Pedobacter sp. W3I1: one gene and its partner. The protein of the gene in region 1 interacts with the protein of each later gene in a pairwise test. Links are inferred from orthologs where the notes say so. Each region holds a gene or a part of one and is shown on either strand. Other genes may lie near its edges. The genes, in order: QF042_RS15015 and recJ.

Region 1 (15,092 bases):
GCGCACTTACATAAATTGCAGTACACAACAAAAGGCTAAATATTTTTATAGATTTCATTTTCTGAGCATAGGGCTTGGCGCAATGCGCATGGCGTTTAGCGTTTGATTTATTTTAACAAAAGCAATATAACAATTAACCGATTAACCAGTTCAAACGATTAACCAAAAATTCTATTTACCAAACTTCATTTTCAATTGCTCCAACATATCCGTATTGATCGGTTGTGCAGGTTTTTCTGGTTTAGGTTGAGGCTTTTGTTGATATTGAGGTTTATTTGCTGGAGCATTGTTTTGAGGTCGTGCTGCTCTGTTCTCATTTTTCTTAGCATTGAACTTTGCCCACTCCTCGTCTAATTTCTTCTTCGTGTACAATGGGAAATCGCCATTTTTCATCCAGGCATAATAGCTAGGCTCTACCGAAAATACCTGAGCAGTGGTTTTACCCTTGTGTTTACCAAAGTTAAAACATACCTCATCGTTATCATTGTAAACCAACCGGCCAGCAAAATCTACAGGTTTATTAATATTGGTGAAGATATGCAGTGCATCAACATCATTTACAACCGGAATGCTTTTTACACCTTGTTTACTCTCAAATTCAGTTTCTTTGTACATTTCTAACTGACCAAGTAAAACCTTGTAAGTGGCAATAACATCCGCTTCTGCAGCATGTGCATTAATTAAATCTTCCTGACAATAGAATTTATACGCTGCTTTTAAGGTACGTTGTTCCATTTGGTGGAATATATTCTGTACATCAACAAATTTGCGATTGGTCATGTCGAAATCAACTTCTGCCCTTAAAAATTCTTCTAAAAGCATAGGAATATCAAATTTGTTCGAATTGTATCCTGCCAGATCACTTTCCCCAATAAATTCAGCAATTTCTTGTGCTAAAGTTTTAAAGGTAGGCTCATTAGCAATGTCTTCGTCATAAATACCATGTATTAACGAAGTTTGCAAAGGAATCGGCATTTCTGGATTTACGCGCCAGGTTTTAACAAGTTCAGAACCATCTGGCATGGCTTTTAAAATCGCTATTTCAACGATCCTGTCAGCTCCAACATTAACTCCAGTAGCTTCTAAATCAAAAAATGCTAAGGGGCGCTTTAAATTTAATTTCATTTCTTATGATGTGAGATTAGCGACATTAGATTTGAATCGGAATGTCAAATTCTTTTTTTCAAAAGTGCTAAAAAGGTTTCATTAGTTCTGTAAAACAGCTTTATTAATTTATAAATTTAATTGTCAAATTATTTTAGAATGTTAGTTTGTAGGATTAAATTGCGGCAATTATATACGCTCAAATGAATAAGACATTAGCCATACTATTCCTCCTGTTTTTATCACTAAGCACTCATGCTCAAAACTTTAACTTTGGAGCAATTACCTATGACGATTACGAATTCGATAGAAAAAAATTAGACAGTAATGCCAATGCTATTGTTTTAAAAGAATTTGGAACGGCATCAATTCAACGAGACGATAATACAGGCAGTTTAGAACTGATTTTTGAACACCACGTAAAAATCAAAATATATAATAAAGAGGGCTTTAAGGAAGCTAACATTGTTATCCCAACCTATAAAGACGAATCTCGCGAAGAAACAATTAGTGATTTAAAAGCTTCTACTTTTAATTATGTCGACAATAATTTTGTAGAAACAGTGATGGATAAAAAGGCTATTTTCGTTGAAAACCGGTCAAAATATACCATATTGACCAAGTTTACGCTTCCAAACCTCAAGGAAGGATCGGTAATTGAGTATAGTTATAGGTTAAAATCGCCCAACTTATTTAATTTCAAAACCTGGGAATTTCAAAGCAACATTCCAAAGGTGATTAGCGAATATTTGGTTTATATCCCGGGCATTTACAATTACAATGTTTCATTACGTGGATTTCAAAAACTAACTGACCAAAAAGTTGAACTGAGCAAAGAATGTTTAAGGCTTTCAGGTGTAGCTATCGATTGCTCAAAAATCAACTACATGATGAAAAATATTCCGGCATTTATTGAGGAAGATAACATGACCGCTCCCAGTAACTTCAAATCGGCCATTTATTTTGAACTTTCGGATGTTCAGAACTTAAATGGAGGTAAAACGTCTTATACCAAAACCTGGAAAGATGTTGATTATGAACTATCATCCTACAAAACCCTGGGCGACCAGATGAAAAGGAAAGATGTTTTTAAAGACCTTATTCCAGAAATCACAAAAGAGAGTACAAATGATCTGGATAAAGCAAAAGCCGTTTATAATTATATCAAAAAACAGATCAAATGGAATAATTATTATGGAAAATACTCAGAAGATAACATTAAAAAGGCACTGGAAAATAGATCAGGAAATGTGGCAGATGTTAATCTGAGTTTAATTGCGGCACTTTCTGCAGCTGGTTTAGATGCAGAAGCCGTTATACTTTCTACCCGTGATAATGGAACTGTAAATAAGCTTTACCCGGTAATGAGCGATTTTAATTACCTGGTTGCCAAAGTAAATATTGCCGATAAAAGTTATCTATTGGATGCTACAGAGCCGCTGTTACCCTTCGGTTTGTTACCGTTACGGTGCATTAACGATCAAGGCAGGGTAATCAATTTAAAAAAGCCATCTTACTGGATCGATTTAAAGGCCAGCCAGAAAACAACTACTAATTATATCCTTACCGGAAAAATGACTACTGATGGAAAAATTATTGGCACTTTAACTACTCATACAATGGGTTACGCGGCATATAGCAAACGTAAAGATATCCTTAAATACAGTTCTCCAGAAGAGTATGTAGAGAAACTTGATGAGCGGTTAACCAGAATTAAGATACTGGATCATAAAATTTCAAACCTGGATAGTGTAGAAAATTCTTTAATAGAAAAATACGAAGTAGAGTTTACTATAAACGATGGCACCAATAAAGATCAGTTTTACTTCAGCCCATTTTTTATTAATACCATTTCGAAAAATCCGTTTAATTTAAACGAGCGTACCTATCCTGTTGATTTGGGTGCTGCATCCGACGAGCGGATTATTGTCAGTGTGCTTTTACCAGAAAAATACCAATTGATAGAAAAACCGAAAGATATGGCTATTGCTTTACCCAATGCCGGTGGAAGGTATATATTGCAGACTGGTTTAGATGAAAACACCATTTCGATGAGTCAGATTTTACAGTTTAATAATGCTATTTATCAGCCGGAAGAATATCTTTTCCTAAAGGAATTTTATAGCAAGATCATTCAGAACCAAAAAACAGAATTTTTATTAAAAAAAGCAAATTAAATGAAATTTTTATTCTCTACGTTTTTCTTGCTTTTACTTTCTATTATTGGCTTTGCACAAGATAACTATGATGTTGATCTAATTCCAGCTAATCTGCGCAACAGGGCCAATGCCTGCATCAGAAATGAAGAAACAACCATTGATATGCGCTCGCCTGATAACGTCGTGCTTAATGTAAAAAAAGCCATTACGGTATTTAACCAAAATGGAGAGGATGAAGCACGTTTGGTAATCTATTACGATAAAAATATTTCAATTAAAGGGATTAAAGGAGAAGTTTATAATAGCGTTGGCAAACTCACCAACAAGTTTTCTCAGAGCGATTTTGCTGACATGAGCGCGGCTGATGGATTTTCGCTATTTGTTGATAGTCGCGTAAAACATTATCTGCCAGCGGTAAACCAGTATCCTTACACACTGGTTTATAATTATGAAATCAGAAATAAACAAAATCTGATTATACCCGGTTGGAACCCGAAACCAGCAGATGATGTTTCAGTAGAGAAAAGTACTTATACCTTTATTTGTAAACCAACAGGCCAGGTAAGAATAAAAACCCAGAACTATAGCGGAACACCAGAAGTAGTAACGGATGAGAAGCAGAAAAAAACAATTTGGAAAGCAGACAATATCATTGCCGTTAGAACTGAGCCCTATAGCCCGGCACACGAAACTTACGCCACCAGCATCCAGATCGCTCCCCAGGAGTTTTATTATTACAATCATAAAGGCAGTTATACCAACTGGAAAGAGCTGGGTAAATGGATTTATGACGATTTGTTAGTAGCACGCAAAGCCTTGCCACCTGCCACCATTGAAATGATAAAAGATCTGGTAAAAAACGAAAAAACAGAGAAAGATAAAGCGCGCAAAATCTATCAGTATTTACAAGATAAAACAAGGTATATCAGCGTACAAATTGGTATTGGCGGTTTTCAACCCATTGCAGCCAGCGAAGTAGACCGGTTGGGCTATGGCGACTGTAAAGCTTTGGTAAATTACATGCAAAGCCTGCTCAGTGCCGCAAATATAGATTCTTATTATTGTGTAGTATCAGCTGGTTCAGAAAAGAAAAGTATGGACACAAATTACGCCAGTATGGTTCAGGGCAATCATATTATCCTGTGTATGCCATTAAAGGGTGATACCACCTGGTTAGAATGCACCAGCCAAAAAATCCCATTTGGTTTTTTAAGCGATTTTACGGATGATAGATTAGTGCTTGCCTGTACTGCCGATGGCGGAAAACTATTACACACGCCAAAACTAACCACCGCTGAGAACTTACAGATACGTAAGGCCGACTTAAATGTTCAATCAGACGGAAGTGTATCTGGTAAAATGAATACCATTTACGCTGGTTCACAATATGAAAACCAGGAATCGTTGATTGGTAAATCAATAACCGAACAGCATAAACTATTAAAAGAAGCTTACAACATCGATAATATCGATTTCGAGGCAGTTTCCTTTGCACAGAAAAAAGACATATCACCTAAATTAACGGAAGAAGTAAGCATCAATATCAGAAATTATGCGCCTGTTAATGGAAATAAAATGTTTTTGCAGCTCAATGCATTTAATCTTAGGAGGTCGATTCCCGAAATAAAGAATAGAACCTTGCCTGTTTACATTAACCGTGGTTATACTGATGAAGATACCATAGTTTATACTTTACCAGATAATGTAAATACAGCGTTGATTATTGCACAAGACAAGGTTTTTAAAAGTCCTTTTGGTGAGTATGTATGTAAGGCAAGTTTAGCGGGTAACAAACTAACCTATTACCGGAAATTTATACTAAACGATGGTACATTTCCTGCTGCGCAGTATAATGAGTTTTCGAATTTCATTAATAATGTAAATTCTGCAGATTATTTAAAATTAGCACTTAGCTTAAAAAAATAGGCTGAAATCATATCTGCGGGAAACAAAAACAGGCTTTAGCTTAAAAAAACAATTCCAAGACCGATACCAATAATCATAATTAAATACATCAAAATTTCTGTTGAGGCAAATCTCTTGTACTTGGTCCAGAAAGAGTAATCATTTTCTTCGTTTGGCATTTTACATTGTTATAAGGCAAAAGTAGGCAAATAGATTTAATTATCGGGGTTTGTAAGTAGTAATCTCTTTGGCCATCCCCTTAAAGAGTATTACATGAAAGGGCCACATGGCATACCAATATGCCCTGCCCCACAAACCTTTAGGTCTAAAGGTAGCTATTTGTGATAAAAATGCTTTTCCATGAAATTCTACCAGTTTCAGTTCAAGCCATGCCTCACCAGGTACTTTCATTTCGGCATAAAGCAATAATCGTTTACTCTTTTTATCAGCCAATAAAACACGCCAGAAATCGAGTACATCTCCGGCCTGTAAATCGGTATTGCTGGTTCTTCCTCTTCTGGTGCCTACCCCACCAAACATTTTATCCAAAAAGCCGCGTAAATGCCAGAGCCAATCCATAAAATACCAGCCTCTATTGCCACCAATGCTCCAAATGTTTTCAAAAACTTCTTCAGCCTTGCGTTCAAAGGGCATTTTAACTTTATACTGTAAAGTTCCATTCTGTGGAACCTTAATCTGATCCATAAAATTCGAATTCAGGTAACCACGGTTTAATGCGTCTTTCCAACTCGAAACTATAGAGTTTTGATCAATCTTTTCAAAGGCGAGGTGTAAAGCTTCAGCATAAGTTAAACAATCCCTGGGCACCACATGCTGGATCCGGTTATCTTTACAAACCACTTCATTTTTCATGCTGTCTACCAGGCTTCGGGCAAGCGCATAAGGTACCGGAGTAATCATATTTAGCCATAACGAAGATAATCTTGGTGTTAAAACAGGAACGGTAATGATCCAGCGTTTTAATCCACGTTCTTTAGCATAGCCTAAAAGCATTTCCCGATAGGTCAGAATATCTGGCCCACCGATATCAAAAGTGTTATTATAGGCCTTATCATTATGCAGTACACCAATTAAATAAGCTAAAACATCACGTATACCAATTGGCTGGCAACGGGTTTCAACCCATTTGGGTGTAATCATGAAAGGAATTTTTTCAGTTAAATCCCTAATAATTTCGAATGAGGCACTACCCGAGCCAATAATAATAGCCGCTCTTAAAATGGTACAGGCTTTTCCTGATGATTTAAGTTCTGCTTCTACCGCTAACCTCGAACCAAGATGTTCTGAGAGATGTTCATCATTCGCAATCCCTGTTAAATAAATAATCTGTTTACAATTAGTCTCGCTTATTGCTGCTGAAAAGTTTTCGGAAGAAGCTTTTTCCATATCACTAAAACCAGTTTGGCTTGAAGACATGGAATGAACCAGGTAATATGCAGCATCAATATCTTTTGGAATTTCTTTTAAGCTTGCTGCATCCAGTAAATCGCCTGTAATAATCTTAACCTGATCACTTAAATCAGACGCTGAAATAAACCTGCGCTTATCCCTTACCATACAAACGATTTCGTGCTTTTCTTCTAACAATAGCGGCAGTAGTCTGGTGCCAATGTAACCGTTTGCTCCGGTTAATAAAATCTTCATGTGTACAGGTTTTATACATAACACCAAATAAAAAAGATTGTTAGTATAATTAATTTTCAGAAAATTAAATTTATATTCTTAAAAGCTATATACCCTGCCTTAAGTCACAGCAATGTAAAACCATTTGTATTTGCAACACTACAAAATTGTTTTGGGCAACATTTGAACGCAAAAACCGTATAAATAACTCAATATCAAACTAAACCATACTGAATGAAGAAATACATCCTGGACATTGCTACGATTTTTTTAGTGGGTATGAGCATTGTCGGAACAAGTTGGAAAGCGGTGGAGCTTCCAAAAACACAAAAAGAAGTAGTTAAGCAAATAGCTGCAGATAGCCTATACAATCAATATATCTCGAATATTTACCACCAGGTTCATTTAGATTCTGCCGGATTAAGCGAACAGGTTTTTGAAAAAGCCTTAACCGGTTTTTATAACTTGAAATATTCTGGTCTGTTACATGCCAAATCTATCTTAACCATTGCCGATTTCGATCAGGAAAGCAGTAAAAAACGTTTATATATTATCGATCTGGCAAGCAAAAAACTCCTGTTGAATACCTGGGTGGCTCACGGACAGAACAGCGGCGGCGATAAACCATCCAATTTTTCCAATAACATCAATTCAAATCAGAGCAGTTTAGGCTTTTATTTAACTGGCGAAATTTATTATGGAAAACATGGCCGTTCGCTTAAACTGGATGGCATGGACCAGGGTTTTAACAGCAATGCAAGGGAAAGAGCTATCGTTGTGCATGGAGCAAGTTATGTAAGCCAAAAAAGCATCGATCAATTGGGCAGACTGGGCAGAAGCCAGGGTTGTCCTGCCGTTCCTGCTAAGCTGGCCGATCAGGTGATCAACACCATATCAGACCGGACAGTGCTTTTTATCAACAATTCTGATCAGCAATATAATTCTTCTTTTTTGAATGAAACATTGGCCGCAAGCGTCATTTTAAATCAAGAGCAAATATTAACGGCTCAAATGGATTAATGACGCTTAATATTTTTGGCGTTTAGGTTTTTAGGGAAGATCCAGGTAAAGATCGTTTTACAACTGGCGAGCAAATCCCAAACCCAACGGTTACTGTCTACCCCTGTTTCGCCGCAATCTACAACCTCGGCACGCTTGAGCAGTTTTTTAACCAAAGCCTGAATCCATTTTATTTGTATTATACGGTTGAAGGATAAACCCAGGTAATCGCAGTAAACATGTACCAGGATTTCTACGATAAGCGAAGCGTTAGAAATAGCCAGTGCTTTGCCGAAATGCTGTTCATAGTCGGCTTTAATTGTATTTACCATCAGCTCAAACCTTGCCTCTACTTTTCCATCAAGATAAGCCCAAAGTTGAGCATTACTATACACGCGGATTAATTGAGGCTCGAGCCTAACTTTAATTTTATTTCCTGCCAGTTCATAAATTTTATCCATTCATTAAAAATCAATTGTAGCGGTTAGATGGAGAAATTACCGAATTGTTAATCAATTCGATATAAAAATTGCTGATACAAATGATGGACAAAGTTATTTGATAATTGTTTACCAAAACGAGTGTTAAATAGCATTGTGAGTAATTTTTTTAATCTGTTGCCGATATTTTAATCATCTTTGGGCTTGAAAAGATAAGCCATTCATGAAGATTGTAATTGCAGAAAAGCCCTCTGTTGGTCGTGAACTTGCTAAAGTTTTCGGAGCAACCACCAGAAAAGATGGATACATTGAAGGCAAAGGATATTCTTTTACCTGGGCATTTGGGCATTTGTTACAATTGGCTCCCCCTCAGGACTATGGTTTTATTGGCTGGAGGAAGCAACATTTACCCATGCTTCCGCAAAAGTTTAAACTTGCTGTCAGGAAGATTAAAACAAAAGATGGTTTTGTAGAAGATCCGGCAGTTCGGAAACAATTAAACACCATTAAAAAACTTTTCGATGAGGCTAGCGAAATTATTGTGGCAACGGATGCCGGGCGTGAGGGTGAATTGATTTTCAGGTACATTTATTATTACCTGAAATGCAAAAAACCTTTCAAACGCCTTTGGATCTCTTCGCAAACAGATGAAGCTATAAAAGATGGATTCAGAAATTTAAAACCTGGAACAGATTACGATACTTTATTTAATTCGGCCCATTGCCGCTCAGAATCGGATTGGCTGGTGGGGATGAATGCTACGCAGGCACTCAGTATTTCTGCTGGCAACAGAACAGTTCTTTCGTTAGGACGGGTACAAACACCTACCCTGGCCATGATCTGCGCTCGTTTTCTGGAAATTAAAAACTTCGTACCTCAAACCTATTATCAGATCAGCATTTTACTTTCTAAAGATGAGCAGGTTTTTAAGGCTATATCAACTTCGAATTATAAAGAAAAGGAAGAAGTAGAAAAACTATTTGCGCTTGTTGAGGATGTGGCTTCTGGCTTTCCAACAGGCGGAAACATTACGGCTGTAGAAGCTAAGCCGAGAAAAGAACCACCACCGCTACTTCATGATTTAAGCAGTTTGCAGCAAGAAGCCAATAAGAAAAAGGGATATACTGCCGATCAAACACTTAATATCTTACAGAACCTGTACGAGAGTAAATTGGTTTCTTATCCCCGTACCGGATCGCGTTATATTGGCGATGATGTTTTTGCCGGCGTTCCGGATTTGATTGCAAAATTTACCGATCATGCTGATTTTGGAAAACAAGCACAGTTTCTGCAAACGATCACTTTAAACAAACGAAGTGTTAACGCTAAAAAAGTAACCGATCACCATGCTGTTTTACCTACCGGCGAACAGGCTTATGGGCTAAGTGCAGATAAACAAGCCGTATACGATATGGTTGTTGGGCGTATGATTGAGGCTTTTCACCAGGAATGTATTAAGGAATTAACCAAAATAACCATTCAATCAGGAGTTACTTTTGTGGCCAATGGAACGGTAATCCGTTCTGCAGGCTGGCGGGCTGTTTTTAACGACCCTGAAGATGATAAAAAGGATGAAGACAATGCGGCCCTACCAAAGGTTGCCGTTGGAGAACAATTGCCTATAACCGAAAAATCTCTTTTAGAAAAACAAACTAAACCTAAGCCCATGTATAACGAAGCTTCGTTATTAAAAGCGCTCGAAACGTGCGGCAAGGAGATTGAAGATGAAGAATTACGTTATGCCATGAAAGATAGTGGTTTAGGTACACCTGCAACGCGTGCATCCATTATCGAAACCTTAATCACCAGAGAATACATTACAAGGGAAAAGAGAAATCTTGTCCCTACCAATAAAGGACTAGCTGTTTACGAAGTGGTTAAAGATAAACAGATTGCACAGGCTGAGCTTACCGGACAGTGGGAAAAAAGGTTAGAAGAAATACGTTCTGGCTCATCGGTAAAAGATTTTAAATCTGAAATTACAGAATATACCAAAACCATTACGCACGAGCTGTTACTTGCAGGGGCAAGTATATCAGGCAAACTCGCAGAAGAAAAGAAACTGGAAAAGGTTTAGCATCAACTACTTCATAGAATGTCAAGCAGGTATAAAAAGTAACCATTTATGGCTATAACTCCATAAATTCCCAGGCGCTGTGGTAGGCGTCCAATTGTTCTGCATAATGGATAAACTCAGCATAAAAATTAGATTTCGATAATGTGGAGCTGTCGCCAATAATAACCAGCTTTTTCCTGGCCCTCGTCATGGCAACATTCATTCTTCTCGTATCTGATAAAAACCCTATGCTTCCATCGCTATTACTCCTGGTTAAGCTGATATAAACCACATCGCGTTCCTGCCCCTGAAAGCTATCAATGGTATTTACAGCAATCTTACTACGATATGGACTTAAAATTTCATTTTCCTGAACCAACGCATTTAAAATCTGAACCTGCTGTTTATAAGGTGAAACAATTGCAATGGATGGAAAAGCATCTGTTGTAGAATTTGCGGTTAAATTGCCAACCAGGTTTGTTAAATGTTTAACCAAAAATGCGGCTTCATCTGGATTGGTGGTACTTGTTCCATCTAACTTTTCGTCGAAACTACAACCTGCCGTATCGATAAATTGAATCGGCTGATCGCCAGTAAATAATAAATGATCGGCAACAGAGTGATGGGCTTTTAATTCATTTTTGTAAAATACCTGCGATGAATAACCCATAATATCTTTGTTCATCCTGTATTGCTCTTTTAACAACACAACCGACTCTGGATGAAGGTTCACCGTTTTTTCTAATAAAGTATTACTTAAGCCATTTCTGGCTGCTTCATTTGATTTTATAGTTGGTGAAAGTTGAAAATGATCGCCAGCCAATATTACTTTCTGTGCTTTTAAAATTGGTATCCAGCAAGCCGGTTCTAAAGCCTGTCCTGCCTCATCAATTACAATGGTATTATACTTTAAATTCCGAACGGTATAATGGTTAGCCCCTACCAATGTGGCAGTAATAATCTGTGATTTGGCAAACAGATTATCCATAATGTATTGTTCCGTTTTTTCTACTTCTTTTCCAATTTTATGTGCTTCGTCGAACAGCGCCTTCCTTTGGTCGCGTTCTGCTTTACCAAAACTCCGTTTATATTTGTGGGCCATGTTTTTATACTCACTGGCCTGTTTTTTTAAAGCCTTAATCGTTTTCATCTCCGGATGATCGGCCATTTGATGATCAAGAGTCGCCGCAAGTAACCTCTCAGAAACCCTTGCCGGGTTACCCACACGGATTACTTTCAGCCCTTCAGCAGCTAACTTCTCCGTAAGTAGGTCAACAGCGGTATTACTTGGCGCTACCACCAGAATTTTTTGATCATTGTGTTTAACCAACGATTTTATAGCATGCACCAGTGTTGTTGTTTTTCCGGTTCCTGGCGGACCATGTACCACAGCTAAATGATCGGCTGCAATAATTTTATTCACCGCTAATTGCTGTGAGTCATTTAGTGTATTTGGAATAATAAATTTCTCTTCTCCCTGAAATGAAGGTTTTTCTCCTTTCGTTAAAATGCGGATCAGTTTATTTTCTGATTCATTTTCTGCCAGCTGTGTAGCCTGCTTAAGGGCATTCTGCATTTCGTCGTAACTGTTATTATCAAAAAGTAAGTCTACACCGAGTTTGCCATCTCTTGTCCAGTCTGGCAATTCATCAACACGGAAGCTGATTTTCATCCTGCTACCACTTTGATGATTGATAGTCCCCTCTATCCTATCTTCTTTGGCATCGTGATTAGAAAACAATACCACAGCAGATCCAAAACGGAACTGATGAGAAAAATCCTGATGGGTAGTTCTTTCCAACTCTACAGTTAAATAGTCACCCCGGCCTATTTCGGTATTCCTGATTGCAATAGGATACCAGGTTAAACCCAAGGCCCTCCTATCGGCCGCCGAAGTATTTTCTGTAAGTTTTAAGTACGATTGTAAATCTTCGTTGCGTTCGGTATCAAGCAAATCCTGAAGTTTTTTGAAATATTCTTTTGGCAAGACGAAAGGGGTTAATTGTTTAAATTGGTTAATCGGTTAATTGTTAGATTTCTTTATTAATAACTGAAAACTGCCAATTGTAACCTGAGTGATTGTTTTAACTCAAAACTGTCTGATTCTAAAGGTATCAAACGCTTAGCGCCATACGCATAGCACTACAAAACAAGCTCCTGATGCAGTCTTAACAAAGTCTCTTCGGCATCATCGCAGAAGCCTGGATGTACTTTTGAGCATTGCACTACAGTACTTCTGGTTGCGGTAAGCCACCTAAACCGGGAAGCCTGATCGTACTGCCCAATGGGGCCTGATCCTTTTGCAGCCGCACTTATTCTTTCAAATGCGCTTAAGTTCTCTTTTAGCGCTTCTAGATCTACCTCAGCAGAAAAAGCCATTATTCTTTTCTCATCTAAGGCAAAAATACTTTTTAAAAACTTTTGCTTCGCACAAAACAAAATAATGCCCACATTAATAAATTCTTCACGTTCTACCCTGGGCATTACGCGAATCACAGCATACTCAAATAAGAATTTCCCTTGCATGCTGTGCTTCTTTTAAAAATATAGTTGAATGAGCTAATCTGGTAGTAAGGAAATGTGTATAAGCATTGCGATGTTCCACTTTGCTTTCAAAATTCGTTTCGCCTTCCAGCCAGTCATCAGGAATTAAATTAATAACCGCTTCTATTTTTTCGCGACTAAGTAGTTTACTAAACTCTTCATTTACAGTATCCAATTCAGTAGCCCAGGGTAACAATACATGGTCTTTTACCAAAAAGAAAGGTTTAATAGCCTGCTCTTCCCAATTTTGCCAGGAATGATGAAAATATAATGCAGCACCATGGTCTATTAACCAAAGTTCTTTATGCCACAGTAACATATTGGTGTTTCTGCAGGTACGGTCCATGTTGGTTAAAAAACAATCAAGCCATACAATCTGCGAAGCAAGTTTGGCATCCACCGTAGTTACCGTTGGATCGAATGTTATTGCTCCAGATAGATAGTGCAACGCCAAATTTAAGCCAACGCTGGCCTTTAGCAGATCCTGGATTTCTTCGTCTGGCTCTGTTCTCCCAAAAGCTTCATCTAAATTGGCAAAAACCAATTCAGGTACACGTAAACCTAAATAGCGGGCTATTTCACCGCCAATTAATTCAGCAATTAAAGCCCTGGTACCTTGTCCTGCTCCTCTAAATTTCAGTACATATAAAAAGTTATCATCAGCCTCAGCAATAGCGGGCATAGAGCCACCCTCGCGTAAAGGCGTAACATACCTGGTTACATTTACCGTTCTAAGTTGTAAATCGTTCATATCTGCAGATAGAATGGCCATTTATTTTATTTAGGCACAATTCTAAACTTGCTGCAAATTTAGCAGAATTCCAACAATAAATTGGTCAAAGTTTAGTCGTAAAGATCCTGATGAAATCTAGCGATCAACCGTTAAAAAGTAATAGCTTTTTTTTGAAGCGCAAAGCCTGCAACCATTAGCAAGGTTCAGTCTTGATGGCTTGGACCCGTATTTTAGTCTGAAGTCCAAAGTCTGAAGTCCAAAGTCGGTAGTATTGAGTCAATTGTTGAGAGTAGACTGCCTACTGCAAGGAAAACTGACATAATAGCAAAAACCTGAGTAAGCTAAACCCGACCATAGTGAAATGCCCTCGATTTTTCATCGGGGCAGAAACGGGGGCGGAACTACCTTAAGCTAAGAACCACTGAAATTGCTTTCCAAATCATAGAGATGATCATTTATAGTTAACCATTTCCTGTGCATACGGTAACCCAGCTATTCATGCCCTAAATAAGCATTTCCAGCAGGAGTCATGGATGATGACCATTGTACCGAATCCCGGTTAATTTTAATCAGGCCCATGCTTTCTAATTCTTCATACTCTTCTTCCATCCCACCTAAAACCGAAGAACTAACCTGTTGATTGATTACCTCAAGTAGAGATATGATTTCTGATCTTTCCATAATAAATAATTAGATATGTTTTAATTAACATAAATATAATCAAAATGTTTATCGCTTAATAAACATTTTCAATGGTTTAAGGTTGTATTGATACCCCAATTTGATTACTATGGAAACACACCTCTATTACCTCTTTATTATAGCTTTGCCTGTAGCTTGCATAGCCTGGACAGTTACCAAAGAAGAAATTTTCAAAGAGGCGCGTGAATTCTGTATAGACCGTTCTAAAAACTGCAATCAGCTGGCGAAAAGAAAATTCTTTTATGTATTTACATGCGAATACTGCTTTAGCCATTATGTAACCCTGATTCTGCTTTTTATTACAAAATTCACTTTAATTTACCCGGATTGGCGTGGCTACATTATTTCTTTTTTTTCGATAGTATGGATTGCAAATGTTTATATGAGCCTATACAACATTATCCGTATCGATTTGAAAAAGGAAAAGATCAAAGTTCAGAAAGAAGAATCAACACTTAAAAACGATTGAAACCATTTGTAATGGCAGCTGTTTTTAAGGTATAATCTGATATTTATGCCATCGTCAGTGATCAAATATTTTAGTTATGATGCTGCTACCGAAGCATTGAAAATCACCTTTGTAACCGATATGGTTTACCTCTATAAAAATGTTCCTGAACGCATGTATAAAATGTTAAAGGCTTCGGGATCGAAAGGAAGATATTTTAACCGCCACATAAAAGATAAATTTAAATTCCAGAAACTGGAGGAGGAATAATATGCCCGAAGGCCCGTCTATCGTAATATTAAAAGAGTTAATTAAGGAGTTACATTTGGGGAAACCTGAGGTATTGGAGGTAACAGGC
Region 2 (15,164 bases), 2.2 Mb from region 1 along the record:
CGGTTTCCTGACAAGCTTTGGTTAAGGCCTGTTCTGCATTATCAATAATCACTTCTTCGCCAAAGGCATTAATGAAATGTTTGGTACGCCCGGTAATTTTAATGCGGTAAGGAGAAAGAGAAGTAAATTGAATGGTATCACCAATCATATAACGCCATAAACCACCGTTTGTAGAAATAACAATGGCGTAATTTTTATGCAATTCAACTTCACCCAGCATCAATGCCTTTGGATTTTCTTCACAGATATTCTCCATCGGCACAAATTCATAGAAAATACCATAATCCAGCATCAGTAACATTTCTTCTGAGTTATCCTGATCCTGAATGCCGAAAAATCCTTCGGAGGCATTATAAGTTTCCAGATAGTACATTTCATCGGATGGGATGAGCTGTTTAAACTGCTCACGATAAGGTGCGAAGTTTACCGCACCGTGGATATACAATTCGAGGTTTGGCCAAACCTCCAGTAAATTCTGCTTCCCGGTAAGTTCGAGCACCTTTTTGGCCAGTACAATAGTCCAGGTGGGTACGCCCGAAATGCTGGTTACATTTTCATTGATGGTGGCTTCAGCCATTCTATCCATCTTGATTTCGTAATTGTCCATCAAAGCAATAGACATATCGGGCGTTCGGTAATATTCAGCCCAGATGGGAAGATTTTTAATCAATACGGCAGATAAATCGCCATAAAAACAATCTTCGTTTAACTGATTAACCTGATGGCTGCCACCTAAAACCAAACCTTTCCCGGTAAACATCTGGTTATCGGGACGGTTATTACAGTAAATGGAAAGCATATCTTTACCACCTTTAAAATGGCATTCCTCTAACGATTCCGGAGAAACAGGAATAAACTTACTCCTATCACTTGTGGTACCTGATGATTTTGCAAACCATTTGATATCAGACGGCCAGAGAATATTCTGTTCGCCATTAAGCATGCGCTCAATATAAGGTTTTAAGGTATCGTAATTTTGGATCGGAACACGCTCCTGGTATTGTTGTGGAGTTAAGATTGATTTATAATCGTACAGTTTGCCCCATTCGGTATTTTCGGCACTATCAATCAGGGTATGGAACCACTCTTCCTGAACATCGTACGGATATTTCATAAAAAGCTCGATCTGGTGGATCCGCTTTTTCATTAACCAGGTAAAAATTGAATTTACAAATGCCATATTAAAAAATAAACAGCTGATTTTTACCACAGATGTTGACAGATAAACACAAATACTGTTGTTTTTGTTGCAACAATAATCTGATCTCTTTACCTGAAATAGTTTTATCTGTGTTTATGATCTTTATTCCTGAAAACCGGGACAAGAATTGGTTAATATTAAACATCAAATTTCTTACGTTTCAGCACAAAGTTCGACCCAAGATAAACTTTTCTTACCATCTCGTTCTCAGCTAATACTTCAGGAACACCCTGTTCCAAAATTTTACCTTCAAAAAGCAGGTATGCCCTATCGGTAATGGAAAGTGTTTCCTGTACGTTGTGATCGGTAATTAAGATTCCTATATTTTTATGTTTCAGTTTGGCTACAATACTTTGGATTTCTTCTACCGCAATTGGGTCTACCCCTGCAAAAGGTTCATCTAATAAGATAAAATTAGGGTTGGCGGCTAAAGCACGCGCAATTTCGGTACGGCGACGTTCACCTCCCGATAATAAATCGCCACGGTTTTTACGCACTTTATGCAAGCTAAACTCGTTAATTAGTTCTTCGAGTTTATCACGCTGTTCTTCCTTGGTCAATTTGCTCATTTCCAAAATGGCCAGGATATTATCCTCAACAGTAAGTTTTCTAAAAACAGATGCTTCTTGAGCCAGATAACCGATCCCTTTTTGTGCCCTTCGGTACATCGGATCTTCGGTAATATCTTCTTCCTCTAAAAAGATACGGCCTTCATTTGGCTTGATCAGCCCCACAATCATGTAAAATGAAGTTGTTTTTCCGGCTCCATTGGGGCCCAAAAGACCAACAATTTCTCCTTGACTTACATTGAAGGAAACATTGTTTACAACGGTACGCTGTTTATATTTTTTAACGAGATTTTCGGCTCTTAATATCATATATTGATTGCTATCCTTGGTCTGTCACATTGAGCTTGTCGAAATGTCCTTCGACGGGCTCAGGATGACACCTTGGAAATAGTTAATTAACTTTTATTCCTTTAATATTTAACTGCAAACGTTTCTTATCTCTCCATACGTTTTCTTCTAACGTATAACAAACCGAAAATGGCACTTTTGGTTGTAAAAGATTTTCAAATTCGGCCAATCCGAATGCAATGCCTTCAAAAATAGGCGAATTTTGTTGTTTTATATTAATTTTTAAATGATTTGCGCCAACAGCCATGGCGTGCTGTGCGAGATATACGTTATGGGTAACAAATATAGGAGCCATATTTTCTGGGCCAAAGGGTCCCATTTGCGATAAAACGCGATAGAATTTACCATCTATCTGCGCCAGTTCGATTTCAGCATCAATCCTGATCATCGGTGTAAGGAGTTCTTCTGTGATACTGGCCGATACAATTTCTTCAAATTTATCAGCAAGGGCATCTACATTGTGTTGCTGCATAGTTAAACCTGCTGCAAATTTATGTCCACCATATTGATCCAATAAATCGGCACAACCGCTTAAAGCTTCGTATAAATCAAAACCAACCACCGATCGGCAAGAACCTGCTACATGTCCGTTAGATTTCGTTAATACAATTGTTGGGCGATAATACTTTTCAGTTAAACGCGAAGCTACGATTCCGATTACCCCCTTATGCCAGTTTTCGTTAAATACAACGGTAGTTTTTTTGTTGATCAGGATATCACTTTCCCCAATTAAAGCCAATGCCTCGCGGGTAATGTCCTGATCGTAGGTTTTACGCTCTGTATTTTTAAGGTTTATTAGTTCGCTTTGCTCCAATGCGTTTCCATCTACCTGGCAAAGCAACATGGCAACTGCATGTTTAGCATGGTCTATCCTTCCGGCGGCATTAATGCGCGGGCCTAATGTAAAAACCACATCGGTAATGCTGTAGTTTTCGGTTTTACCCGACACTTCCATCAGGGCACGCAGACCTTCGCATGGATTGGTATTTAATTTTTTTAAGCCATAATAGGCTAAAATCCTATTCTCGCCCACTACCGGAACAATATCAGCAGCGATGCTTACCATCACTAAATCTAAATATTGCAGGTAAGTTTCTTTCGGAAGCTGATGTTTTTGCGCATAAGCTTGCGCAAGTTTAAAGCCAATACCGCAGCCTGCAAGTTCTTTAAAAGGGTATTCACAGTCTGAACGTTTAGGATCTAAAACAGCAATGGCTTGAGGCAGTTCATCTCCGGGTAAATGGTGATCGCAGATAATGAAATCGACACCTAAATTGTTGGCGTAATCAATTTTATCGATAGATTTTATTCCACAATCTAAGGCAATAATTAAAGAGAACCCATTTTCACTGGCATAATCAATCCCCGCGGTAGAAATGCCATACCCTTCCAGATAGCGATCGGGAATATAATATTCGATGTTTTTAGTGAGCTGCGAAAAGAAACTGAAGGCCAGTGCAACCGAAGTTGTACCGTCTACATCATAATCGCCATAGATCAGTATTTTTTCGTGATTGGACAATGCAGTTTCAATGCGGGCTATAGCAACATCCATATCCTTCATTAAAAAAGGATCATGAAGATGGTCAAGATCTGGCCTGAAGAAATCTTTGGCCTGATCGAAATCACAAATATTCCGTTGTACGAGTATTTGTGCAAGTGAGCGATCTATATTAAGTTGTTCTGCTATTTTTGTTATCGCAGCATCATTGCAATCTGATGCCAGTACCCATCTTTTTTCCATTTATTCTGTCTCCGAACAGTAAATATACATTTTAATTGGATATGATGGAGGCAATATCTAATGGGTTGACGAACAAGACCTTTAAAAACAAAAAGTTAAATTTTACTTGGAATTTCCGGGATACTCTTGATAAAGCTTGATCAGATGTGCCTTTTGGCTTGCATATTTTGCATCATCAATTAAATTTACACGTTCAGCCGGATCCCACGATAAATTGTACAGCTCAGTAAGTTCTTTATCGCCTTTTTTGGTAATCCTCAGTTTCCAGTCGCCATCTTTTACGCCTTCTAAAACGTAATTATGATAGTAGATTGGGCGGTGCGGTTTATCGTAATTTTTGGTTGTAAGCAAAGCTGAAACCGATTCTCCATCATACACTTTTTGAGGTAATTTGCTTTTTGTCCACTCGGCCAGTGTAGGAAAAACATCCAGATTTGAAATGGGCTTGGTTAACTGGGTATTATTAAGTGTATGGCCTTTCCAATATACAATAAAGGGAACACGGTGTCCGCCTTCATAAGAAATACCTTTCGATCCTCTAAAAACTCCAGCTGAGCCCACATGGTAAAACCTGGTAAAACCATCGTCGTACATGCGTTGTGGCGCATTAATCCAGGGACCATTATCACTGGTGAAGATAAAAATGGTATTATCTGCCTGCCCGGAAGCGACTACCTGTTTCCAGATTGCAGCTAAACCGGCATCCATATCTTCAATCACGTCGCCCAGTTCGCCACCTGCCGAAGGTATTCTTCGGCTTTTTTGTGCCGCAAAGGCAACAGGTAAGTGTGGCATGTTTTGCGCCAGGTACAGGAAAAACGGTTTCTTAGCTGCGGCACTTTGTTTGATAAATTTGATCGATTCGCGGGTGTAAGAACTGGTTAAAATACTATCGTGCGGTTTGTAAATTTCTGGTTTATTATTTCTGAAAACTTTAATCGTGGTATCCGTTTTTACGTAAGGCGCTCTATAATCGTGACTATACAAAAGACCATAAAATTCATCAAAACCCTTTTTATTAGGTAGCGAAACACCATGATCGCCCAAATGCCACTTTCCAACTAAAGCAGTAGCATAGCCTGATTGTTTAAGCATCTGCGCAATGGTAATTTCATCTTCAGGTATGCCACGTTTATCGCCCGGGCCTATTGGCCATGGCAAATCCATCCTGCTACAGTATCTTCCTGTTAGCAATGATGCTCTTGATGGTGTACAGGTTGGTGAAGTGGTAACAAAGTTTGTGGCTTTAATCCCATTCGCAGCCATTCCATCTAAAAACGGCGTCTTAATCAGCGGACTTCCATAACATGAAATATCGGCATAACCCATATCATCAGCCAATACGATAATTACGTTGGGTTTTTGCTGTGCTTTTAACTGTGTAGAAAAACTTATAGCCAGCAGAAAAATTAAGATTCGGAGATTCATGCTGGAAATTTAAGCATCATATTTTACAAAAAAAGGAAGTATCCAAGCTTTTACCAAAACAAATACTCAAGTTTAGATTGTTACCTTTGTTTATAGATTATTCTTAATTTAACATCTTTCATTAATAGTTAAATCTTTGCCAATGCTTTCTAAAAACTTGCTATCCGAAATTAAAGAAAAATCAGATCTGCTTAATTCCTTAAAGCCTTTAAGCCCTGAAAATCAAGCCAAACTTGATAAGAAGTTTCGTTTAGAATTTAATTTTAATTCCAATCATTTAGAAGGCAATACCCTAACTTATGGCGAAACTGAATTATTGTTAATTTTTGATCAAACAGAAGGAACGCACGATTATCGTGAGTATCAGGAAATGCAGGCACATGATGTTGCTTTACGCATGATCCAAGAAGAAGCAGCCGAAACAGAAAGACCTTTATTGGAAAATTTCATAAGAGATTTAAATGCAAAAATCTTGGTTAAACCATTTTGGAAAGATGCCATCACTGCAGATGGACAAGATACGCGTAAACAAATCATACCAGGTGAATATAAAAAAACACCAAATTCGGTAAGACTTTCTAACGGAGAAATTTTTAGTTATTCTGCTCCAGGTGATGTGCAAAAAGAAATGGCCGAACTTGTTGCCTGGTTCAATGAAAACAACGGAACAGAAGATCCTGTACTTTTAGCAGCACTGTTACATTACCGATTTGTGCGGATCCATCCTTTCGATGATGGTAATGGCAGAACCGCGAGACTTTTAATGAATTATGTTTTTGCTAAAAATAATCTGCCTTTAGTCATTATTAAAAGTGCAGCTAAAAAAGATTATCTGGCTGCATTAAACCGTGCAGATACTGGAGATTTAAGTACTTTTGTTGAATATATTGGAAATCAGCTTTTATGGAGTTTAGATTTGAGCATTAAAGCAGCTAAAGGAGAAGATATCGATGAGGATGATGATTTAGATAAGGAATTGGAATTATTGAAACAGGAACTTAACCAAGTCCCGAATGAATTTGAGCAAGAAAAAACTTATTCGGATGTTGCAAACGTTATGGAAAACAGTATTATCCCCTTGTTTCTCGAGCTTAATTCAAAAATTGACAAAATAAAAGATCTATTTGTAAAAGCGGAATGTAATATACAAATCTCACATGTTAAGCCAAATGGATATCATGATCAATTATTTTTCACGTCAGATGACTTTTTGTTTGGAAGTTCTTTCAAGGCTTACGAAATACAAGCAGCAATTATAAATTTTAATTGTACTGCTCTTAAGAAAACAATAAGACATAAAGACATAAATTATACTTTACAGATTGATTTTGATGGCTATAATTATAGAATTTCAAATAAATTCAAAAATGAAGAGTTAATCATTTTACCTTATAAAACTTTCTTATCAAAACACAACATTGATAGTATCGTTAAAGTAGTAGTTTCATATGTCATAGATGAAATCAAATCAGCAACAAATCTTAACATATAAATTTATACATTTTGCTAGTTCATACCCTATTCGAAGGCACCTATTCAGTTGATGCGTCAAAGAAATTTGTTCCTTTCGACCCTGCCATACATCATTTTAAAGATAGACCCGCATCACTATTTGTTAGCGTTCAGCCTTTTTTAGTCGAGCTGAAGAATGATTTGATACTTTTTGATACAGGTTTGGGGTTTAGTGATGACCATGGTGAATTGATTTTACATAAAAATATCCGCAATGCGGGTTTCGACCCGACTGATGTAACCAAGGTTTTAATGTCACATTTACATTACGACCACTCCGGAGGAATGATCCATAAACAGGGGAATGATAAAGTCGAACTGAGTTTCCCTGATGCAGAATATGTAATTAACCGTGGTGAGTGGGAAACGGCATTTAGCAGCACTTCATCTTCTTACCATACCGATATTTTCGATTTTGTTCAGCGTAACGCTCAATTAAAATTTGTAGAGGGCGATGGCGCATTAGATGAAACCACTGCTTTCGAATTTACAGGCGCACACTGCCCCAATCACCAGGTTTTCCTTTTAACAGAAGGCAAACAGAAAATATTTTTTGGAGGTGACGTACTGCCTGAACCTGAAGAGCTGGTTAAAAACTTTATAGCCAAATATGATTTCGATGGCCGCAAGGCAATGGAACTGCGTAAAGAATTTGGAAAACGAGCAGCTGAAGAAAACTGGGAATGTTTATTTTACCATGGCAAAAGTGCCGCAACCGGTTTTGTTGATGCTGTTGAGGGCGGATTTAGGATTAGGTAGGTTTAGGGTTTAGGGTTTAGGGTTTAGGGTTTAGGGTTTAGGGGAAAACAGACCTATAATGGATTTAGTATACTTGAGGCTAAAAAGGCGATTTATTATTTTTCTTAAATCGTGGTTGGCTAAAGCCGAACCACAATGAAATTCATCGTCACCTGATTTACTTACCAATCATTCATTGTTGCCTGCTTCAGCTGGCACAAAAAAAGCCTCGACACATGCCGAGGCTTTTCTTTTTCCGAGACGGAAATAATTATTTTTTAGCTACTAATTTAACAGCTAATTCAAAGTTATCATCGATTGCTTTGTCGCCAATGCTGTCGAAGAATGATTTAGAACCATATTTGATGTCATATTTAGTTCTGTCAACAACGATTTTACCAGCCAAAGCTGAAGCTGTACCATCTGCATTAACCGTTACAGTTGCAGGGAAGCTTAATGGTTTAGTAATACCTTTGATGGTTAAATTACCTGATACCGTTACATTAGCACCTGAACCGACCACTTTAGTAATTACGAAGGTTGAAGTTGGGAATTTAGCTGTACCGAAGAAATCATCTGCTTTTAAGTGACCTTCTAATTTAGCGCTGCCATCAGCATCTTTAATTGAAGCCATATCAATCACAAATGTACCACCAGTTACATTTTTACCGTTAACGGCTAAAGTACCTGATTGTAACGCTACAGTTCCGTTGTGAGAACCTGTTACTTTTTTACCAACCCAAGTGATGGTCGATTTTGCTGCATCTACAGTATAAGTTACTGGTTTAGTAGGGTTTTTAAAAGCTGACAAGGCTACTACTGCTACTAATAAAAAAATTGAGCTAATTTTTAATTTCATTTTCTGGTTTTTTAAAATTTGATACAAATATAGATTAACTGCCGATCTCTTGTTATTGACCTATGTTAAGTTTTTTCAAAAGTAATCGGATTTATTTAAAATCATTCTATTGACTGCACAATTGTAGTGAAGGTTTAATTTGTTTACTTTTTAATGTGAAATATAGAAAGGTAGAAGGCTGAAGGTTTAAGGCATAAGGTTTTCCGTTCTAGAAAAAATAATATCATATCTTTAAAAAATTAAAATCCAGACCCATTCATGAAAAATAAATTTTACGCTGCTCTGTACCTACTATGCTTATTTTTTACCTTAACCGGATGCAACTTTAATAGCGCTTACCTCAATCGCGAGGAAGATAAAAAAGATGCAGAGAAAGTAGCAGATCAATTTTACGCTTTGGTTGAGAAAAATGATTTGAAAAATCTAAGCCCTCTTCTTAGCGATCAATTTAAAGCAACAACCAGCACACAAAAATTAAATGACTATTTAACCGGGGCTGTAAACAAGCTAGGTGAAATAAAAAACAAAAAGTTAGATCACTGGGAAACGAAAGTAATCAGAGGCTCAAATCCATCTGCAAAGTATGTACTATATTATGTTGTAGAAAGAGCAAAATTTCAAGCAAAAGAAACAGTTACCTTAACTGCAGAAAACGACCAGATTAAAGTTTTAGGTTATAATGTTAATTCTGAAGGTTTATTTAAATAGGAAGAAACCTTGATCTATAAAAGGCATTGAAATCGGGCAACTAAAGCATGGCTAAGAAAAATTTACCAGACAAGTTAAAAAATGGCATTGAAGCACTTTCGGGTATTTCGATGGATGATGTTCGTGTCCACTTCAATTCGGATAAACCTGCACAATTGGCTGCTTTGGCCTACGCACAGGGTATTGACATCCATTTAGCATCGGGCCAGGAAGAACATTTACCGCACGAAGCATGGCATGTAGTACAACAAACACAAGGCAGGGTTAAAGCAAGCACTCAGCTCAAATCTAATGAAGTTATTACTGATGATTCTGGCCTGGAAAAAGAAGCTGACAAAATGGGGGCAAAAGCAGCTGATCTTTAAGGATAGATTGAATAATTGAATCGCTCTCTCGACCTATTACTTTACACTTCAAACCCCTTCATTCCTAAACCTGACAGCAGCGAAAATCCTTTTTGTTTGCACTTACAGTAAAAGATTGCTTCGTCGTTCCTCCTCGCAATGACGATGTAACGAGAGCAGAAACCACAAAAAGATTGAAGCGAATGGCAGGGTTGCAGCCTCAGATGGAAAGTGACATTCGTTTCCAAAAAAAAATGCTTTGTATCTTCCATTGATATATTCATAAGAAAAATCGTCATCTCGACTGAAACGCAGTGGAATGGAGAGATCTATCTTGAGATAGATTTCTCGACTTCGCTGCACTCCGCTCGAAATGACGATATCGCGAGAGAAGATCTCTTCTTAACTTCAACAACGTTCAGCGTAACAATCACAAAAAAAAGGTTTAAGATTTTCTGCTGTATGCTTTACGCACCCTGCAAAAAACCTTAAACCCTCTACCTTCCCGCCTTCTACCTTACTAAGGTACGATCTCTTCTAAATAACTCTCTATCGGCGGACAAGCACAAATCAATGCCCTGTCACCATGGCTATCGTTAACACGACTAACTGAAGGCCAGAACTTGCGTTCTAACACATAAGGGAGTGGAAAAGCAGCTGTTTGACGGCTATAAGCATGATCCCATTCGTTAGCCGTAATTACCGAAACCGTATGAGGCGCATTTTTTAATGGGTTATCTATTTTATCTAATATACCGTTTTCTACAGCGGTAATTTCGTTTTTAATCGCGATTAAGGCATCACAGAAACGGTCTAATTCATGTTTAGGCTCCGATTCTGTAGGTTCAACCATCAACGTACCCGCAACCGGAAACGAAACCGTTGGTGCGTGAAAACCGTAATCCATTAAACGTTTGGCAATATCGGTAACTTCGATTCCGAACGCTTTAAACGAACGGCAATCTAAGATCATCTCGTGTGCACAACGTCCCTGAGCACCTGAATAAAGTACTGGGTAGTGTTGCTCTAAACGCGCTTTCATATAGTTTGCGTTTAAAATTGCATATTTAGTGGCATTAGTTAAACCTTCAGCACCCATCATCGCAATATAAGCATGAGAGATGATCAAGATCGAAGCCGAGCCCCAAGGTGCAGATGAAACTGCAGAAATTGATTTTCCTTTATCAATATCAACCACAGTATGACCAGGAAGATAAGGAACCAGGTGTTTGGCAACACCGATCGGGCCCATACCAGGACCGCCACCACCATGAGGGATACAGAATGTTTTGTGCAAGTTTAAGTGACAAACATCGGCACCGATATTAGCCGGACTTGTTAAACCAACCTGCGCATTCATGTTTGCACCATCCATATATACCTGTCCACCGTTAGCGTGAATGGTTTCGCAGATTTCGATAATACTTTCTTCAAATACCCCGTGAGTAGATGGATAAGTTACCATCAAACACGATAAGTTGTCTTTGTGTAATTCTGCTTTTGCCTTTAAATCTTCAACATCGATGTTACCGTTTTCTAAAGATTTAACTACAACAATTTTCATATCGGCCATTGCCGCAGAAGCAGGGTTTGTTCCATGTGCCGAAGCAGGAATTAACGCTACGTTACGGTGGAAATCGCCTCTATCATGGTGATAAGCGCGGATAACCATTAAACCAGCATATTCGCCCTGAGCACCAGCATTTGGCTGTAAACTCATCGCAGCGAAACCGGTAATTTCACTTAACCATTTATCCAGTTCGTTAAAAACAGAATAATAACCTAATACCTGATCGGCAGGGGCAAACGGATGGATGCGGCCGAAGTGAGACCAGGTAACCGGGATCATTTCTGCTGTTGCATTTAATTTCATGGTACAGCTACCCAAAGCAATCATCGAGTGGCAAAGCGATAAATCTTTAGCTTCTAATGATTTGATGTAACGCAACATTTCATGTTCTGAATGGTGCAGATTAAAGATTGGGTGTGTTAAATAAGCAGAAGTACGTTGTAATGTAGCTGGAATAACGGTTTCTACATTTTCTACCACTTCAACCTGATCTGCTGCGATAGCTTTGACTTTAGCAAATATTTTAGCAATTAAAGCTACATCTTCGAAAGTGCTGGTTTCATCGAACGAAATGGTTGCTACGTTACCAACATAGTTTAAGTTGATTTCGTTATCGATACATCCTGAATGGATACCGCCTTTTAAATCGCCTAAATCGAAACGAATCGTATCGAAATAAGCAGCATTTAACTGCTCAAAACCTAAACCCTTTAAGGTAGAGGCTAAACTAATGGCCAAACCATGCGTACGTTCTGCAATTGCTTTTAATCCTTTCGGACCGTGGTAAGCAGCATAAAAACCAGCCATAATGGCCAATAATGCCTGTGCAGTACAGATGTTTGATGTTGCTTTATCTCTACGGATATGCTGCTCGCGCGTTTGCAAAGCCATACGTAAAGCATAATCGCCATGGCTATCAATGGTTACACCAATGATACGACCCGGGATATTACGTTTATATTCTTCTTTAGTTGCAAAAAATGCAGCATGTGGCCCACCAAAACCCATTGGTATACCTAAACGCTGTGTAGTACCAACTACTACATCAGCTCCCCACTCGCCCGGAGGCGTTAATAAGGTTAAGCTTAAAATATCGGCAACTACCGTTAATTTAATATTCTGGTTGTGCAACGCTGATGCAAAGTCTTTGTAATCGAAAACCTCACCGTTTCCTGCCGGATACTGAACAATTGCACCAAAGAAATCTTCAGTAGCTACTAAATCTAAATGACTTCCAATAACCAGCTCAATGCCATAAGGATTAGCACGTGTTTTTAAAATATCGATTGTTTGAGGGAAAAGCAATTCTGAAACGAAGAACTTTTTAGCTGCCTGATTTTTACGCAAGCTGTATTGCATAAACATCGCCTCGGCAGCAGCAGTACCTTCATCCAATAAAGATGCGTTGGCAATTTCCATTCCGGTTAAATCGATAACCATGGTTTGGAAATTTAACAAAGCCTGTAAACGACCTTGAGCAATTTCTGCCTGGTATGGCGTATATTGTGTGTACCATCCTGGGTTTTCGAATACGTTACGTAAAATTACACCTGGGGTAATGGTATCATAATAACCTTGACCGATAAAGCTTTTGAAAACTTTATTCAACAATGAAGTTTGTTTTAAAGCACCAAGATATTCAGTTTCTGATTTCGCTGCAGGCAAGTTTAAAGGCTGTTTTAACCTAATTGTTGTCGGAACAGTTTGTTCAATCAGCTCATCAATAGAATTTACGCCAACAGCTTGCAACATTTCGGCTGTATCTGCCTCATTTGGTGCAATATGACGATTTTGAAAATCTTCCTTGTAATGGATATTTAAGCTCATGCGGTATGAATAATAAATTTGCGTGCAAAGGTAGCAAAAACGAAGCTGTATTTCACTATCAATCAGTGTAAAAAAGGTGTCCTATTTATACTTAAAAGCGACAAAGTAGATAGATTTTATGCATAAACAGGAAGACAAACGTTTGTTCATTTTTAATACATTAACTGATTATTTGGAAAGCAGTAACTGTACTGAAATTTAAGTTTGTCGCCATGGTTAACTTCAATCTTTTTGAAACTAATTGCGCTAAATCAATAGAGGTCTGCAACGTAAAATATCAGCTACTAAAGGAAAGGGGAAAAGCATTTTTATAAATTTGAAAAGCATTTTACCTACCATGCCCTACTTATGCCAATAGCTAAAAATAACGTCGCACTTTTAGTTCATGCCTGCGATCGTTATGAATTTCTTTATAAAGGTTTTGATTACGCTTTCTCAGAAAACTGGGATTTTAAAATACCATGCAACTATTATTTCGCTACGGAAGTAAAAGAAGTGGAAGTGAATGGTTTTAGAAATATCAAATCAGGTGAGGGCGAATGGGCCGACCGTTTAATAACACTATTAACAAATTTAGAAGAGGAGTATATCCTCTATTTCCAGGAAGATATGTGGTTAAGTAAACTGGTTAATCCTAAATTTTTTACAATCCTGTTCGAACAGGCTAATAAAAACGGCTGGCAACAGGTTAAGCTCCATAGTTCAAGCGTTTACAAAACCAAAGAAACGGCTAATTTTATCGAAGGATTTAATATTGCAGCGCTTGACAATGTAGCATCACAATTTCTAATGTCGCACCAGATTACACTTTGGAGAAAAGATTTCCTACTTGCTCAACTTTATAAAAACGAACATCCCTGGAGAAATGAACGCAAAGGCACGCAAAGATTAAAAAAATTAAACCCTTTAATTCTTCATGCCGATTGCTTTGCAGAAAACGGTTCAGACGAAATCAATAACAATAAAACCCCATCTGAACGGAGCGAGTATTATGCCGTTTCATTTAACAGTACACTGAATTCGAATGTGGTTCGCTTTATTGAGATGCTAAATTCAGGCAATCAATCTCAAAAAGATTATGCTACTGAACTCCAAAAGCATTACGACAATGATTTAACTCATGATGGTAAGGAAAAACCAAAAAAAGAAGATTTTTTTAAGAAGATTAAAACCTATCTGTGGGAAAAAATTCGCAATTAATTTTTGCATATCATATAAGTTTGAAAAGCAATGGCTGTGCTAAAATTCAAGTCTGTTCCCGCCATTCGCTACAATCTTTTTGCTACTCCATTGTCATGCTGAAGGTTGCTGCAAACAAAAAGGATTTTCGCTGCTGTCGGGTTTAAACACGCAAGACAATACAAGAAACAGAGGTTGCAGGGCGCATTAGGCATTACGCTCTTATCTTTGGTCTTTCAACTTTAGTCTTTTAGCTATTTCTGCACTTTCCAGCCCTCATCTTTGCTCAACTTTAATTTATAGGTTTTGGTAATGAAGTTGCTGTTTTTATTGGCGTCTTTATCAAAGGGTTCAAAATCGGTAGTTGTCATTTTAAGTGATACGGTAACTTTTGCAGTGCTCGAGTTTACCTGCGCAAAATCTACAGGCTTTTCATCGGCTAAAACATATTCTACCACTTTTACGGTTGCCTTATCTCCATCCTGTTTCAACACCAATGGGCTCGCTTTGTCAGTTAAAGTAATCTGATAAACGAAACTGCTATCTTTTGAAAGGAACTTCTTTTTAGCTGCTTTCAAATCCAATGTCACCAAGCCTTTACTCGCTAAAGTTTTATATTTACCAAGCTCAAACATGTCGTTTGTACTGTTAAATTTTATTTCCCCAAAGTTGAAACGTGTAGTTTTATATTCGGGGTTAGCTTTTAAATAATCAGTGATTACCTCAGCAGCCTCGTCCTGATTGATGGTAGTTTTGGTTTTACATCCGGCTAAGCCAATGATGATAACAGATAAGATATAAACAGTAAATTTTTTCATGTGTAAACGCTTTATGCTTTTTAAAGATATTTAATTTTAGTTTAACCGCAAAGAACGCGAAGTTTATTAATCTTCAAGGCTTAAACCACAAAGGCACCAAGAACACTAAGTTTGCATTCATTGCATAACAATAATTTCAAAAGCTCTACTTTGTGCCCTCTGCGTCTTCACTCGGTGCTCTTTGCGGTAAAAAGCGAGATTAATCTCGCTTTAAGTATTTCAGGTTAGGCAAAACCATCGCCGACAAAATTACCACAACACCAACCCACCTCAAAAACGATACCTGTTCTTGTAACACAAAACCAGCCATCATTACGGC

What was found.
Region 2: the proteins of QF042_RS15015 (region 1) and recJ interact in binary tests that used the Escherichia coli proteins (3 or more experiments, as listed by UniProt). The link is inferred for Pedobacter sp. W3I1 from one-to-one orthologs.

The regions. Positions count from the first base shown.
Region 1 is NZ_JAUSXN010000001.1:3,609,911-3,625,002, forward strand. Bases 8,018-10,901 are described here. They hold QF042_RS15015 (DNA topoisomerase 3), read left to right. Parts: upstream 8,018-8,474; coding sequence 8,475-10,328; downstream 10,329-10,901. Other genes in these bases: QF042_RS15010 (hypothetical protein), read right to left, coding at 8,018-8,272; QF042_RS15020 (AAA domain-containing protein), read right to left, coding at 10,381-10,901. In the rest of the region: QF042_RS14975 (M1 family metallopeptidase), read right to left, coding at 1-58; QF042_RS14980 (exonuclease domain-containing protein), read right to left, coding at 172-1,125; QF042_RS14985 (DUF3857 domain-containing protein), read left to right, coding at 1,308-3,281; QF042_RS14990 (DUF3857 domain-containing transglutaminase family protein), read left to right, coding at 3,282-5,189; QF042_RS14995 (hypothetical protein), read right to left, coding at 5,225-5,347; QF042_RS15000 (SDR family oxidoreductase), read right to left, coding at 5,388-6,833; QF042_RS15005 (murein L,D-transpeptidase catalytic domain family protein), read left to right, coding at 7,047-7,832; more of QF042_RS15010, read right to left, coding at 7,829-8,017; more of QF042_RS15020, read right to left, coding at 10,902-12,294; QF042_RS15025 (DUF3037 domain-containing protein), read right to left, coding at 12,450-12,833; QF042_RS15030 (HipA family kinase), read right to left, coding at 12,811-13,623; QF042_RS15035 (hypothetical protein), read right to left, coding at 14,077-14,265; QF042_RS15040 (hypothetical protein), read left to right, coding at 14,375-14,755; QF042_RS15045 (KTSC domain-containing protein), read left to right, coding at 14,801-15,004; QF042_RS15050 (endonuclease), read left to right, coding at 15,006-15,092.
Region 2 is NZ_JAUSXN010000001.1:5,853,326-5,868,489, forward strand. What follows is about bases 1,513-4,468. They hold recJ (single-stranded-DNA-specific exonuclease RecJ), read right to left. Parts: upstream 3,863-4,468; coding sequence 2,162-3,862; downstream 1,513-2,161. Other genes in these bases: lptB (LPS export ABC transporter ATP-binding protein), read right to left, coding at 1,513-2,079; QF042_RS23925 (sulfatase-like hydrolase/transferase), read right to left, coding at 3,965-4,468. In the rest of the region: QF042_RS23910 (GH3 auxin-responsive promoter family protein), read right to left, coding at 1-1,180; more of lptB, read right to left, coding at 1,339-1,512; more of QF042_RS23925, read right to left, coding at 4,469-5,290; QF042_RS23930 (Fic family protein), read left to right, coding at 5,433-6,782; QF042_RS23935 (MBL fold metallo-hydrolase), read left to right, coding at 6,794-7,561; QF042_RS23940 (YceI family protein), read right to left, coding at 7,812-8,399; QF042_RS23945 (hypothetical protein), read left to right, coding at 8,658-9,107; QF042_RS23950 (DUF4157 domain-containing protein), read left to right, coding at 9,155-9,472; gcvP (aminomethyl-transferring glycine dehydrogenase), read right to left, coding at 9,972-12,848; QF042_RS23960 (hypothetical protein), read left to right, coding at 13,197-14,048; QF042_RS23965 (hypothetical protein), read right to left, coding at 14,282-14,845; QF042_RS23970 (DMT family transporter), read right to left, coding at 15,045-15,164. UniProt on the Escherichia coli protein: Single-stranded-DNA-specific exonuclease.